Regions from separate parts of the Streptomyces sp. AM 2-1-1 genome, predicted to be linked through region 1. Evidence: riboswitches for the same ligand, from Rfam matches in the RefSeq annotation. Region 1 holds a riboswitch; the other holds the start of a gene.
What was found. Region 1 has a riboswitch for glycine ahead of gcvT (glycine cleavage system aminomethyltransferase GcvT). Riboswitches for the same ligand answer to the same signal wherever they lie in the genome.
Positions count from the first base shown of each region.

Region 1 (5,818 bases):
GAGTTCGATCGTCGGCAGGTCGAGGTCGGCGTCCGCGGGGCTGCCGCCGCCCGGCAGCGGAATCCAGAGCTGGCTGCGGCCGAGCACCTCGACCAGCCGGCCACCCGCCTCGGGGACGCCCAGCGAGGCGCTGAGCACTTCTTCGAACTCGTTCGCCGGCCACCCCTGGAGCGGGTGGGGCTGCGTCGGTGCCGGGATGTCCACTGCCTCTGCGTCCTCTGGTCGACCGGGGTCCTGCGGCAGAAACCCTAACCGGCGCGGGGCCCCGGCGTCCCGGTCACGCTGCCGTCCCCGGCGCTCTCCCGCATTCCGGGCACCCCGGCCGCCACCTCCCCCACGCCCGCCTCCACCACCGGCACCCCGGCAACCGGCGCGTCGACGGCCACCGGGAAGGCGATGGACCGCAGCGCCGCGGCCGCCCGGCGGTCCAGCAGCACTGCGGCGGCGCAGCCCGGCGGCAGCCGGCCGTCCTCCGCGTCGCGCAGCAGCCGGGCGATCGCGCGCCGGTGCCGGGCGAAGGCGTACCCGGAGACGCCGCGGCCCCGTTCGCGCTGGCCCTCCCTGGCCGTCTCGGGCGTCACGTCGAGGAGCACCAGATGGAGGGTGCGGCCCCGGCGCACGGCGTGGCGCGCCAGGCGTCGGCGCACCCAGGCCTGCGTACCGCAGTCGTGCACGACGACCGCCTCGCCGGACCGGAGCGCGCGGAAGAGCCCGTAGTAGTGGGAGACCCGGACCAGGGGACGGTAGAGGGCGTACGGAAGTAAGCGGGGCAGGAGCGCCGCGAAGCGGTCCCGGCTGTCCTGGGAGTCGATGGCGCGGGCGGTCACCGTGCGCCGGATCAGCGTGGATTTCCCGCTGCCGGGCAGCCCGGAGACCACGACGACGTCACCGGGGGAGAATTCCAGTCGGCGCGCCCCGTCCCCCGTCCCGCCCCGCAGGTCCCGCACGGCCGACGGCCCGCCCTTCACGGCGGGCGCCGCCCACCGCGCCGGGACCGCCCGCCGCACCACCCCCGCGTACGGTCGCCACGACATCGGCACTCCCCCTGTCGAGTCACCCACACCTGATCACAAAGTGTAAAGAAAAGGTAATGCGGAGCAACCGCCCGGAGCGGGAGGCCGGGCAGGGGTACTGCAGGGGTACCGGGCACCGCAGCCGTCCGCCCTGCGTGCGATGATGGGCCCGCAACTGCATACCGGCCGTTTGAATCCACGCGGGAGAGCTCCGGCCACCGTGTGTGCCGGGCGCCGAAGGAGCAAGTTCCTCCCTTGAATCTCTCAGGCCCCGTACCGCGTGGATGAGGCAGATCTGAAAAGCGAGCCGGTCTCCGGCTCCACCCAAGGTGCAAGCCGACCCGTCAGGGGCCTTTCGGCGAACCTCTCAGGTTCCGATGACAGATGGGGAGGGACCGTCCTCGTCGTCATGCCCTTCGCCCTGGGAGCCACACCCTATGAGCACTCTCCCCCGTACGACCGCCCTCGATGCGCTGCATCGTTCCCTGGGCGCGACCATGACCGACTTCGCGGGGTGGGACATGCCCCTGCGCTACGCCAGTGAACGGGACGAGCACCACGCGGTCCGCACCCGCGCCGGGCTCTTCGACCTCTCCCACATGGGCGAGATCACCGTCACCGGACCCGGCGCGGTCGGTTTCCTCGACCACGCGCTGGTCGGCAACATCGGTACCGTCGGCGTCGGCCGGGCCCGCTACACGATGATCGTCCGTGAGGACGGCGGCATCCTGGACGACCTGATCGTCTACCGCCTGGCGGAGACCGAGTACCTCGTGGTCGCCAACGCCGGCAACGCCCAGCGGGTCCTGGACACGCTGACCGAGCGCGTCGGCGGCTTCGACGCCGAGGTGCGCGACGACCGCGACGCGTACGCGCTGATCGCCGTCCAGGGCCCCGAGTCCCCCGCCGTCCTCAAGGCAGTCACCGACGCCGACCTGGACGGGCTGAAGTACTACGCGGGCCTGCCGGGCACGGTCGCCGGCGTCCCCGCGCTCATCGCCCGCACCGGCTACACCGGCGAGGACGGCTTCGAACTCTTCGTCGCGCCCGAGCACGCCGAGCAGCTCTGGCAGGCCCTCACCGAGGCCGGCGCCCCGCACGGCCTGATCCCCTGCGGGCTGTCCTGCCGCGACACGCTGCGCCTGGAGGCGGGCATGCCGCTGTACGGGCACGAGCTGACGACCGCGCTGACCCCGTTCGACGCGGGTCTCGGCCGGGTCGTGAAGTTCGAGAAGGAGGGCGACTTCGTGGGCCGGGAGGCCCTCGCCGCGGCCGCCGAGCGTGCCGCGACCGCCCCGCCCCGCACGCTCGTCGGCCTGGTCGCCGAGGGTCGTCGGGTGCCGCGCGCCGGGTACCCCGTCGTCGCGGACGGCAAGGTGATCGGCGAGGTCACCTCCGGCGCCCCGTCGCCGACGCTGGGCAAGCCGATCGCCATGGCGTACGTGGACGCCGCCTTCGCCGCGCCCGGCACCGAGGGTGTCGGCGTGGACGTCCGGGGCACACACGAGCCGTACGCGGTCGTGGCCCTGCCGTTCTACAAGCGCCGGAAGTAGGCCTGGTGGGGCCAGCGCGCCCCCGCCCGGCCGGCCGGACGTGACGCAGTCGCGTCTCACCCCGTAAGACCCCGTACACCAGCACCCATCCACGTACAGGAGAATTCAGGTCATGAGCAACCCCCAGCAGCTGCGGTACAGCAAGGAGCACGAGTGGCTGTCGGCCGTCGAGGACGGCGAGGCCACCGTGGGCATCACCGAGCACGCGGCCAACGCACTCGGCGACGTCGTCTTCGTCCAGCTCCCGGAGGTCGGTGACACGGTGACCGCGGGTGAGACCTGCGGCGAGCTGGAGTCGACCAAGTCGGTCAGCGACCTGTACTCGCCGGTCACCGGCGAGGTCACCGCGGCGAACCAGGACGTGGTGGACGACCCGTCCCTGGTCAACTCCGCCCCCTTCGAGGGCGGCTGGCTGTTCAAGGTACGCATCGCGGGGGAGCCGGGGGATCTGCTCACCGCCGACGAATACACCGAGTTCTCCGGCAACTGAGACCCAAGGGACCGCCTGATGTCGCTTCTCAACTCCTCCCTCCACGAGCTGGACCCGGACGTCGCCGCCGCTGTCGACGCCGAGCTCCACCGCCAGCAGTCCACCCTCGAGATGATCGCCTCGGAGAACTTCGCTCCGGTCGCCGTCATGGAGGCGCAGGGCTCCGTCCTCACCAACAAGTACGCCGAGGGCTACCCGGGCCGCCGCTACTACGGTGGCTGCGAGCACGTCGACGTCGTCGAGCAGATCGCGATCGACCGCATCAAGGCGCTCTTCGGCGCCGAGGCCGCGAACGTCCAGCCGCACTCCGGTGCGCAGGCCAACGCCGCCGCGATGTTCGCGCTGCTCAAGCCGGGCGACACGATCATGGGCCTGAACCTGGCCCACGGTGGTCACCTGACCCACGGCATGAAGATCAACTTCTCCGGCAAGCTCTACAACGTCGTCCCATACCACGTCGACGAGACCGGCGTCGTGGACATGGACGAGGTGGAGCGCCTCGCCAAGGAGTCCCAGCCGAAGCTGATCGTGGCCGGCTGGTCCGCCTACCCGCGCCAGCTGGACTTCGCCGCCTTCCGCCGCATCGCGGACCAGGTCGGCGCGTACCTGATGGTCGACATGGCGCACTTCGCGGGTCTGGTCGCCGCGGGTCTGCACCCGAGCCCGGTGCCGCACGCCCACGTCGTCACCACCACCACGCACAAGACCCTCGGTGGTCCGCGCGGTGGCGTGATCCTCTCCACCCAGGAACTCGCCAAGAAGATCAACTCGGCGGTCTTCCCGGGTCAGCAGGGCGGTCCGCTGGAGCACGTGATCGCGGCCAAGGCCGTGTCGTTCAAGATCGCGGCCTCGGAGGAGTTCAAGGAGCGCCAGCAGCGCACCCTGGACGGCGCCCGCATCCTCGCCGAGCGCCTGATCCAGCCGGACGTCACCGAGGTGGGCGTCTCCGTCCTCTCCGGCGGCACCGACGTGCACCTGGTCCTGGTGGACCTGCGCAACTCCGAGCTCGACGGTCAGCAGGCCGAGGACCGGCTCCACGAGATCGGCATCACGGTCAACCGGAACGCCGTCCCGAACGACCCGCGCCCGCCGATGGTCACCTCCGGCCTGCGTATCGGTACGCCGGCCCTGGCCACCCGCGGTTTCCGGACCGAGGACTTCACCGAGGTGGCGGAGATCATCGCCTCGGCGTTGAAGCCCGCGTACGACGCCGAGGACCTGAAGGCCCGCGTCGTCGCGCTGGCCGAGAAGTTCCCGCTGTACCCCGGCCTGACGAAGTAGGGAGCCGCCCGGTCACGGGCGGTGCCACAGCGTTCTTCGCAGGTCGGGCGGGGCATCGCGCACACTGGAAGGTGAGCGCGGTGCCCCGCCCCGTTCCGCGGCCGGGTCCCCTCACGCCCTTTCTCGGCACACCCCCCTCTTTCGTTTCGCCGGTGGACAACGGCGTCCACCCAGCTAGGAGTCCCCACCGTGGCCATTTCCGTCTTCGACCTCTTCTCGATCGGTATCGGGCCGTCCAGCTCGCACACGGTCGGCCCGATGCGGGCCGCGCGCATGTTCGCCCGCCGGCTGAAGAACGAGGGCCTGCTCGCGCCGACCGCCTCCATACGCGCCGAGCTGTACGGCTCCCTCGGCGCGACCGGCCACGGCCACGGCACGCCGAAGGCGGTCCTCCTCGGCCTGGAGGGCGAGTCCCCCCGCACCGTGGACGTCGAGGCCGCCGACGCCCGGGTGGAGCAGATCCGTACCACCGGCCGCATCAACCTGCTGGGCGCCCACGAGATCCCGTTCGACGCGGACGAGCACCTGGTCCTGCACCGCCGCAAGGCGCTCCCGTACCACGCCAACGGCATGAGCATCCACGCGTACGACGAGACCGGCGCACTGCTGCTGGAGAAGACGTACTACTCGGTGGGCGGCGGGTTCGTCGTCGACGAGGACGCCGTCGGCGCCGACCGGATCATCCCCGACGACACCGTCCTCGCCCACCCCTTCCGCACCGGCGACGAACTGCTCCGCCTGGCCCGGGAGACCGGTCTCTCCATCTCCTCGCTGATGCTGGAGAACGAGAAGGAGTGGCGCACCGAGGAGGAGATCCGCACCGGCCTGCTGGAGATCTGGCGCGTCATGCAGGCGTGCGTCAGCCGGGGCATGTCCCGCGAGGGCATCCTCCCCGGCGGCCTCAAGGTCCGCCGCCGCGCCGCCAACACCGCGCGCCAGCTGCGGGCCGAGGGCGACCCGCAGACCCACGCGATGGAGTGGATCACCCTCTACGCCATGGCGGTCAACGAGGAGAACGCCGCCGGCGGCCGGGTCGTCACCGCCCCCACCAACGGCGCCGCCGGCATCATCCCGGCGGTCCTGCACTACTACATGAACTTCGCGGCCGGCGGCGCCACCCCGGAGGAGAAGGAGGACAGCGTCGTCCGCTTCCTCCTCGCGGCGGGCGCCATCGGCATGCTCTTCAAGGAGAACGCCTCCATCTCCGGCGCCGAGGTCGGCTGCCAGGGCGAAGTCGGTTCCGCCTGCTCCATGGCCGCCGGCGCGCTCGCCGAGGTCCTGGGCGGCTCCCCCGAGCAGGTCGAGAACGCCGCCGAGATCGGCATGGAGCACAACCTCGGCCTCACCTGCGACCCGGTCGGCGGTCTCGTCCAGATCCCCTGCATCGAACGGAACGGCATGGCCGCCGTCAAGGCCGTCACGGCGGCGAAGATGGCCCTGCGCGGGGACGGCACCCACAAGGTGTCCCTGGACAAGGTCAT
Region 1 is NZ_CP119147.1:2,030,107-2,035,924, forward strand. Features, by position in the region: gene PZB77_RS08520 (enhanced serine sensitivity protein SseB) at 1-204, opposite strand, end outside; partial or broken gene PZB77_RS08525 (AAA family ATPase) at 390-1,034, opposite strand; glycine riboswitch at 1,205-1,302, shown strand; gene gcvT (glycine cleavage system aminomethyltransferase GcvT) at 1,451-2,566, shown strand; gene gcvH (glycine cleavage system protein GcvH) at 2,679-3,056, shown strand; gene glyA (serine hydroxymethyltransferase) at 3,075-4,337, shown strand; gene PZB77_RS08545 (L-serine ammonia-lyase) at 4,527-5,818, shown strand, end outside.

Region 2 (5,818 bases), 4.3 Mb from region 1:
ACCGACAGCTAGTGGAAACACCGGGCGAACACTTGTCATATAAACTTCGGTTGTCGAGGCCGATAGTCGACGTGTCCAGTCGTCGACCGGCCTCCTTCTGACGTCACGCCCGCCGACAGCGCCGTCTGCACCCAGCCACGCATCACCGTGTCTCCGAAGCGAGAGGCGACCCACCATGCCGCTGCATGTTCCTCCGGCCCCCGCGCCCGCACTGCGCTGCGTTCTCGCGGCACTCGGTTCTCCCAGCGCGGTCCGCGAAGCACGTACGCCCGCTCTGCGCTCCGTCCAGGGACCTCTGACCCCCGAACTGCCCCTGCCCGTCCACGTTCTCGACCGGGCGACCACCGACAGACCCGCACCGGCGACCAGGCTCGCCGGCTGGCGGTTCCTGATCCGCGCCGAGTCGGGGATCGTCGCCGCGGCCGAGACCGTCCTCACCGCGGACGGCTGGACCTTCTCGCACTTCTTCGAGGGCCCTTACCTCGCGTCGACCGAACGCGCCCTGCGGCAGGCCGAGTCGACGGCCACGCTCCACCAGCCGCGGCTCCTCTCCGTACCCGACCTCTACATGCTCACGCTCTGGCTGCACGGTGACACCGGCGCCGACCCCACCTCCGGCACGGTCGCGCCCAACGACATACTCGTCCCCCTCGCGCCCGCTCCGACGGGAATCGCCGCCCACCGTCCCTACCGTGCGGCGGACCTGCTCCCCGTCCTCTCCCTGCGCATGGCCCCCCGTACGGGGCCCCTCGTCGGTTCGGCCTGACCCCGCACGCACCCGCCGGACCGCCCGGGGCGTCCGGCGGGTCGCGGTTCCACCGGTGGACGGACCGCCTCCGCGGCGCCCGCGGGACACGCCCCGGTCCAGCCGCGGTCGTGCGCCGGTCGCCGACCGGCTCGACCGGGGGCGCGGCCTCACGCACGGCCGGCCCGCGCCGGGCGCGCGTTTTCGCACGCCCGCGCGCCCGGCGCACACCCTGACGACGAGTCCTCATGGCCCTTTGGGACTATCCCGGACCACCCGAAAAGGCGGGTGCGGCCCGGCGGACCGTCCGGGCGGGTGGAGCGGGAAACCAGCTGAGGCGAAATCCCTGCGGAACGGGGCGTGTGGCGCAACACTGAGACCGACCGGCCCTTGTGAAAGCGTCGTTCCGTACGCGCCCGCACCCCGCGTCCACCACTCGACACAGCGAAAGAACCTTCCATGTGCCAGCATCAGCCCCCCTGCCCCACCGCCGACTCAGCCGCCCGGGAGGCCGCCCGGCTCGTGGCGCACCACCCCGAGCAGGGCTGGAGCCTCCTCTGCAACGGCGTCCTGCTCTTCGAGGACACCGGCGAACTGCTCCCGGACGGACAGATCATCGCCCCGCACCGCCCCCTGGTCGCCGGCCGTGTGGTGAAGGCCGCCTGAGCGCGGCGGTACGAAGCAGGGGCCGGCCCGGAGAGATCTCTCCGAACCGGCCCCGACGCATGTCCGGGTGTCCACGTGTCGCGGTCGACCGGACACGCCGGCCCCCGTGCGCCCGTCAGTGGTCGTAGGCGTCCAGCGGCGGGCAGGAGCAGACCAGGTTGCGGTCACCGAAGGCGCCGTCGATACGGCGCACCGGCGGCCAGTACTTGTCGGCGGCCGAGACGCCGGCCGGGAAGACGGCCACGGCGCGGCTGTAGGAGTGGTTCCACTCCCCGCCCAGCGCGTTGGCGGTGTGCGGGGCGTTGGCCAGCGGGTTGTCGTCCGCGCTCCACTCCCCCGACGCGACCTTCTCGATCTCGCCGCGGATCGCGATCATCGCGTCGCAGAACCGGTCGATCTCGGCGAGGTCCTCGCTCTCGGTCGGCTCGATCATCAGTGTGCCGGCGACCGGGAAGGACATGGTCGGCGAGTGGAAGCCGTAGTCGATCAGCCGCTTGGCGACGTCGTCGATGCTGACGCCCGTCTCCTTCGAGATCGACCGCAGGTCGACGATGCACTCGTGCGCGACCAGGCCCGCCGGGCCGGTGTACAGGATCGGGAAGTGCGGCTCCAGCCGCTTGGCGATGTAGTTCGCGGCGAGCACGGCGACCTGGGTGGCGCGCTTCAGGCCCTCCCCGCCCATCAGCCGGACGTACGCCCAGGAGATCGGCAGGATGCTGGCCGAGCCCCAGGGGGCGGCGGAGATCGGGCCGACGCCCGTCTCCGGACCGGCGGCGGGCTGGAGCGGGTGGTTGGGCAGGTACGGCGCGAGGTGCGCGCGCACGCCGACCGGGCCGACGCCGGGGCCGCCACCGCCGTGCGGGATGCAGAAGGTCTTGTGCAGGTTCAGGTGCGAGACGTCGCCGCCGAACTTGCCGGGCCGGGCAAGGCCGACCAGCGCGTTGAGGTTGGCTCCGTCGACGTACACCTGGCCGCCGGCGTCGTGCACCTCGCCGCAGATGTCGGCGACGTGCTCCTCGAAGACACCGTGCGTGGAGGGGTAGGTGATCATGAGCACGGCGAGCTCGTCGCGGTGCTTCTCGATCTTGGCGCGCAGGTCGTCGATGTCGACCTCGCCGTCGTCGGCGGTCTTCACCACGACGACCTTCATTCCGGCCATCACGGCGCTCGCCGCGTTGGTGCCGTGCGCGGAGGACGGGATGAGGCAGACGGTGCGCTGCTCGTCGCCGTTGGCACGGTGGTACGCGCGTACGGCCAGCAGACCGGCGAACTCGCCCTGCGAACCGGCGTTGGGCTGGATCGACACCGCGTCGTAGCCGGTGACCTCGGCGAGGCGCTCCTCCAGCTCACGGATGAGGGTGAGGTAGCCCTGGGCCTGCTCGGCGGGCGCGAAGGGGTGCAGCGAGCCGAACTCGGGCCAGGTGATCGGCTCCATCTCGGTGGTCGCGTTCAGCTTCATGGTGCAGGAGCCGAGCGGGATCATGCCGCGGTCGAGTGCGTAGTCGCGGTCGGCGAGCCGGCGCAGGTACCGCAGCATCGCCGTCTCCGAGCGGTGCTGGTGGAAGACCGGGTGGGTGAGGAAGTCGTCGGTGCGCAGCAGCGGCTCGGGGAGCGTGTCGGCGGCCGTGCCGTCGAGCACGTCTACGTCGCCCTGCGCGCCGAAGGCGGCCCAGACGGACGCCAGCTGGGCGCGGGTGGTCGTCTCGTCGCACGCGACGGAGACCCGGTCGGCGTCGACGAGGCGGAGGTTGACCCCGCGCTCGCGGGCGTCGGCGACGACCGCGGCGGCCCTGCCGGGGACGCGCACGGTCAGCGTGTCGAAGAAGGAGTCGTGCACCACGTCTCCTCCGGCGGCCCGCAGCCCCTCGGCGAGGATCACCGCGTAGCGGTGGGTGCGCCGGGCGATCGTCCGCAGGCCGTCGGCGCCGTGGTAGACGGCGTACATCCCGGCCATCACGGCGAGCAGGACCTGGGCGGTGCAGATGTTGCTGGTGGCCTTCTCGCGGCGGATGTGCTGCTCGCGGGTCTGGAGGGCCAGTCGGTACGCCTTGTCGCCGTCCGCGTCCACCGAGACGCCGACCAGGCGGCCGGGGAGCGAGCGGGCGAACTTCTCCCGTACGGCCATGAAGCCGGCGTGCGGCCCGCCGAAGCCCATGGGAACGCCGAAGCGCTGGGTGGTGCCGACCGCGATGTCGGCGCCGAGGTCGCCCGGGGAGGTGAGCAGGGTGAGGGCCAGCAGGTCGGCGGCGACGGTGACGACCGCGCCGAGCTCGTGGGCGCGCTCGATCACCGGGGCGAGGTCGCGTACGGCCCCGGAGGCGCCCGGGTACTGGAGCAGGACGCCGAAGACACCGCGCTCGGCGATCCCGGCCGGGATCCCGTCGGTGAGGTCGGCGACGACCACCTCCACGCCGGTCGGCTCGGCGCGGGTCTCGATCACCGCGACGGTCTGCGGGAGGGTGTCGGCGTCCACGAGGAAGACGCCGTCCTTGACCTTGCCGACCCGCCGCGCCAGCGCCATGGCCTCGGCCGCGGCGGTGCCCTCGTCGAGCAGTGAGGCGCCGGAGGTGGGCAGCCCGGTAAGCTCGGCGACCATGGTCTGGAAGTTCAGCAGGGCTTCCAGCCGGCCCTGCGAGATTTCCGGCTGGTAGGGCGTGTACGCCGTGTACCAGGCGGGGTTCTCCAGCACGTTGCGCAGGATGACCGGGGGCGTGAAGGTGCCGTAGTAGCCGAGCCCGATCATCGGGGCGACGACCTGGTTGCGGTCCGCGAGCGTCCGCAACTCGGCCAGTACCTCCGCCTCGGTGCGCGCCGCCGGAAGGTCGAGCGCCTCGGCGCTCTTGATCACGTCGGGCACCGCCGCAGCGGTGAGCTCGTCGAGCGAGCCGTAGCCGACCTGCGCGAGCATCTTCGCCCGGGCCTCGCCGTCCGGCCCGATGTGGCGCTGTTCGAAGGGAATGCCCTGTTCCAGCTGGGAAAGCGGGGTGCGGCGGGGGGTCATGGTGGAGGCCTCCTGGTCTGCACGACCTGCGAGGGGCACCGCGGCGCGGCTGCCCGAACGGCCTCCCCCTCTGTCATCTCGACCTGAGAGCTTCACCGGTACGCCTCGCGGAGCACCGGCTTTCACCGTCGGTGAGGGTGGGCCGCACCGGGCACGTGCCGGGTGGGACCGCCCTGCTTTCCAGAGTGACCTCGTCCGTGCGGTACGGGGGCCTGAGAGATTCCGGGGAGGATTTGCTCCTTCGGCGCCTCCGGATTCCGCACCGGAGGCTCTCCCGCACGGGGTCGGCAGCCATGTGCCAGCTTACCAGCGGGGTTCTCCGCCGCTTCTTCGAGTGGCCGATATCCGGAATCTGCACTTCTGTAGTGGCTGTGGAGTGATTGTGTCCATCCCCAGTTGCCGTGACCAGCGGGAGGCACCGTGCAGACCGACATCGATCCGCGCAGCCTGATCGGCCGCAAGGCATTCGACCGCGAGGGCGTCAAGATCGGCACGGTGGACGAGGTCTACCTCGACGACGCCACCGGGGTCCCCGAGTGGGCCGCCGTCCGCACCGGGCTCTTCAGCAGGGACGCCTTCGTCCCGCTGGAACCGAGCGAGTTCACCGGCGACACCCTGCGCGTCCCCTTCGACCGCGCGCTGATCCGCGACGCGCCCGACTTCGGCGTCGGCCGGCATCTCTCTCCCGAGCAGGAACTCCAGCTGTACCGGCATTACGGACTCGACTCCTCCTCCGTGACCGATCCGGGCCCGGACAGGGACTTCGGCAGGCTGGCCGGCCAGGAGGAGTAGTCCACCGGCCCGGCCACCAGCGGCAGCGGATCGGCCGGGTGCAGGTCGGGGTCGTCCACCCGGAACGTGCGCACCCGGCCGGGCGGGTCCCCCGGGCGCTCGAACCGCACGGTGACCCGGCCGACGCCGCTGCCCTGCACCCAGCCGTGTCCGTACGTCCCGTGCCGGACGTCGTGCCCCGCGGGCCAGCGTCGCGCGGCCCGCTCGGCGGCCTCGTCGGCACGCGCGTCCGGGGACGGGGCGGCGGGGCGGTCCGCACCCTCCACGGGCTCCTCCAGCGGCTCCCGGGGACCGGTCCCGGCCGACCCGGCGGCTTCCGCCACAGGGGCGGCCTCCGTGCCGGGGAGCGTCCCGGACACCGGCAGGGCCGCCCGTTCGGCCTCGGCCTCGGCGGCCTGTGCGAAGAGGTCCTCCTGCGTGTAGTCGGCCAGGCCCGTGACGCCGACCCCCAGCAGCCGGACGCCACCGGTGGTGTCCACCCCCTCCAGGAGGCGTGCGGCGGCCACACGGACGACCCCGGGGTCGTCCGTGGGCCCGCGGAGCGTCTCGGAGCGGGTCAGGGTGGAGAAGTCGTACCTGCGTACCTTCAGCACCACGGTGCGTCCGGACCGTCC
Region 2 is NZ_CP119147.1:6,285,237-6,291,054, reverse strand. Features, by position in the region: gene PZB77_RS27430 (hypothetical protein) at 176-766, shown strand; gene PZB77_RS27425 (DUF5999 family protein) at 1,205-1,411, shown strand; gene gcvP (aminomethyl-transferring glycine dehydrogenase) at 1,527-4,412, opposite strand; glycine riboswitch at 4,603-4,699, opposite strand; gene PZB77_RS27415 (PRC-barrel domain-containing protein) at 4,833-5,204, shown strand; gene PZB77_RS27410 (DNA polymerase IV) at 5,126-5,818, opposite strand, start outside.
Region 2: it holds a riboswitch for glycine, as region 1 does, so the genes downstream of both, gcvP (aminomethyl-transferring glycine dehydrogenase) here and gcvT (glycine cleavage system aminomethyltransferase GcvT) in region 1, are expected to answer to the same signal.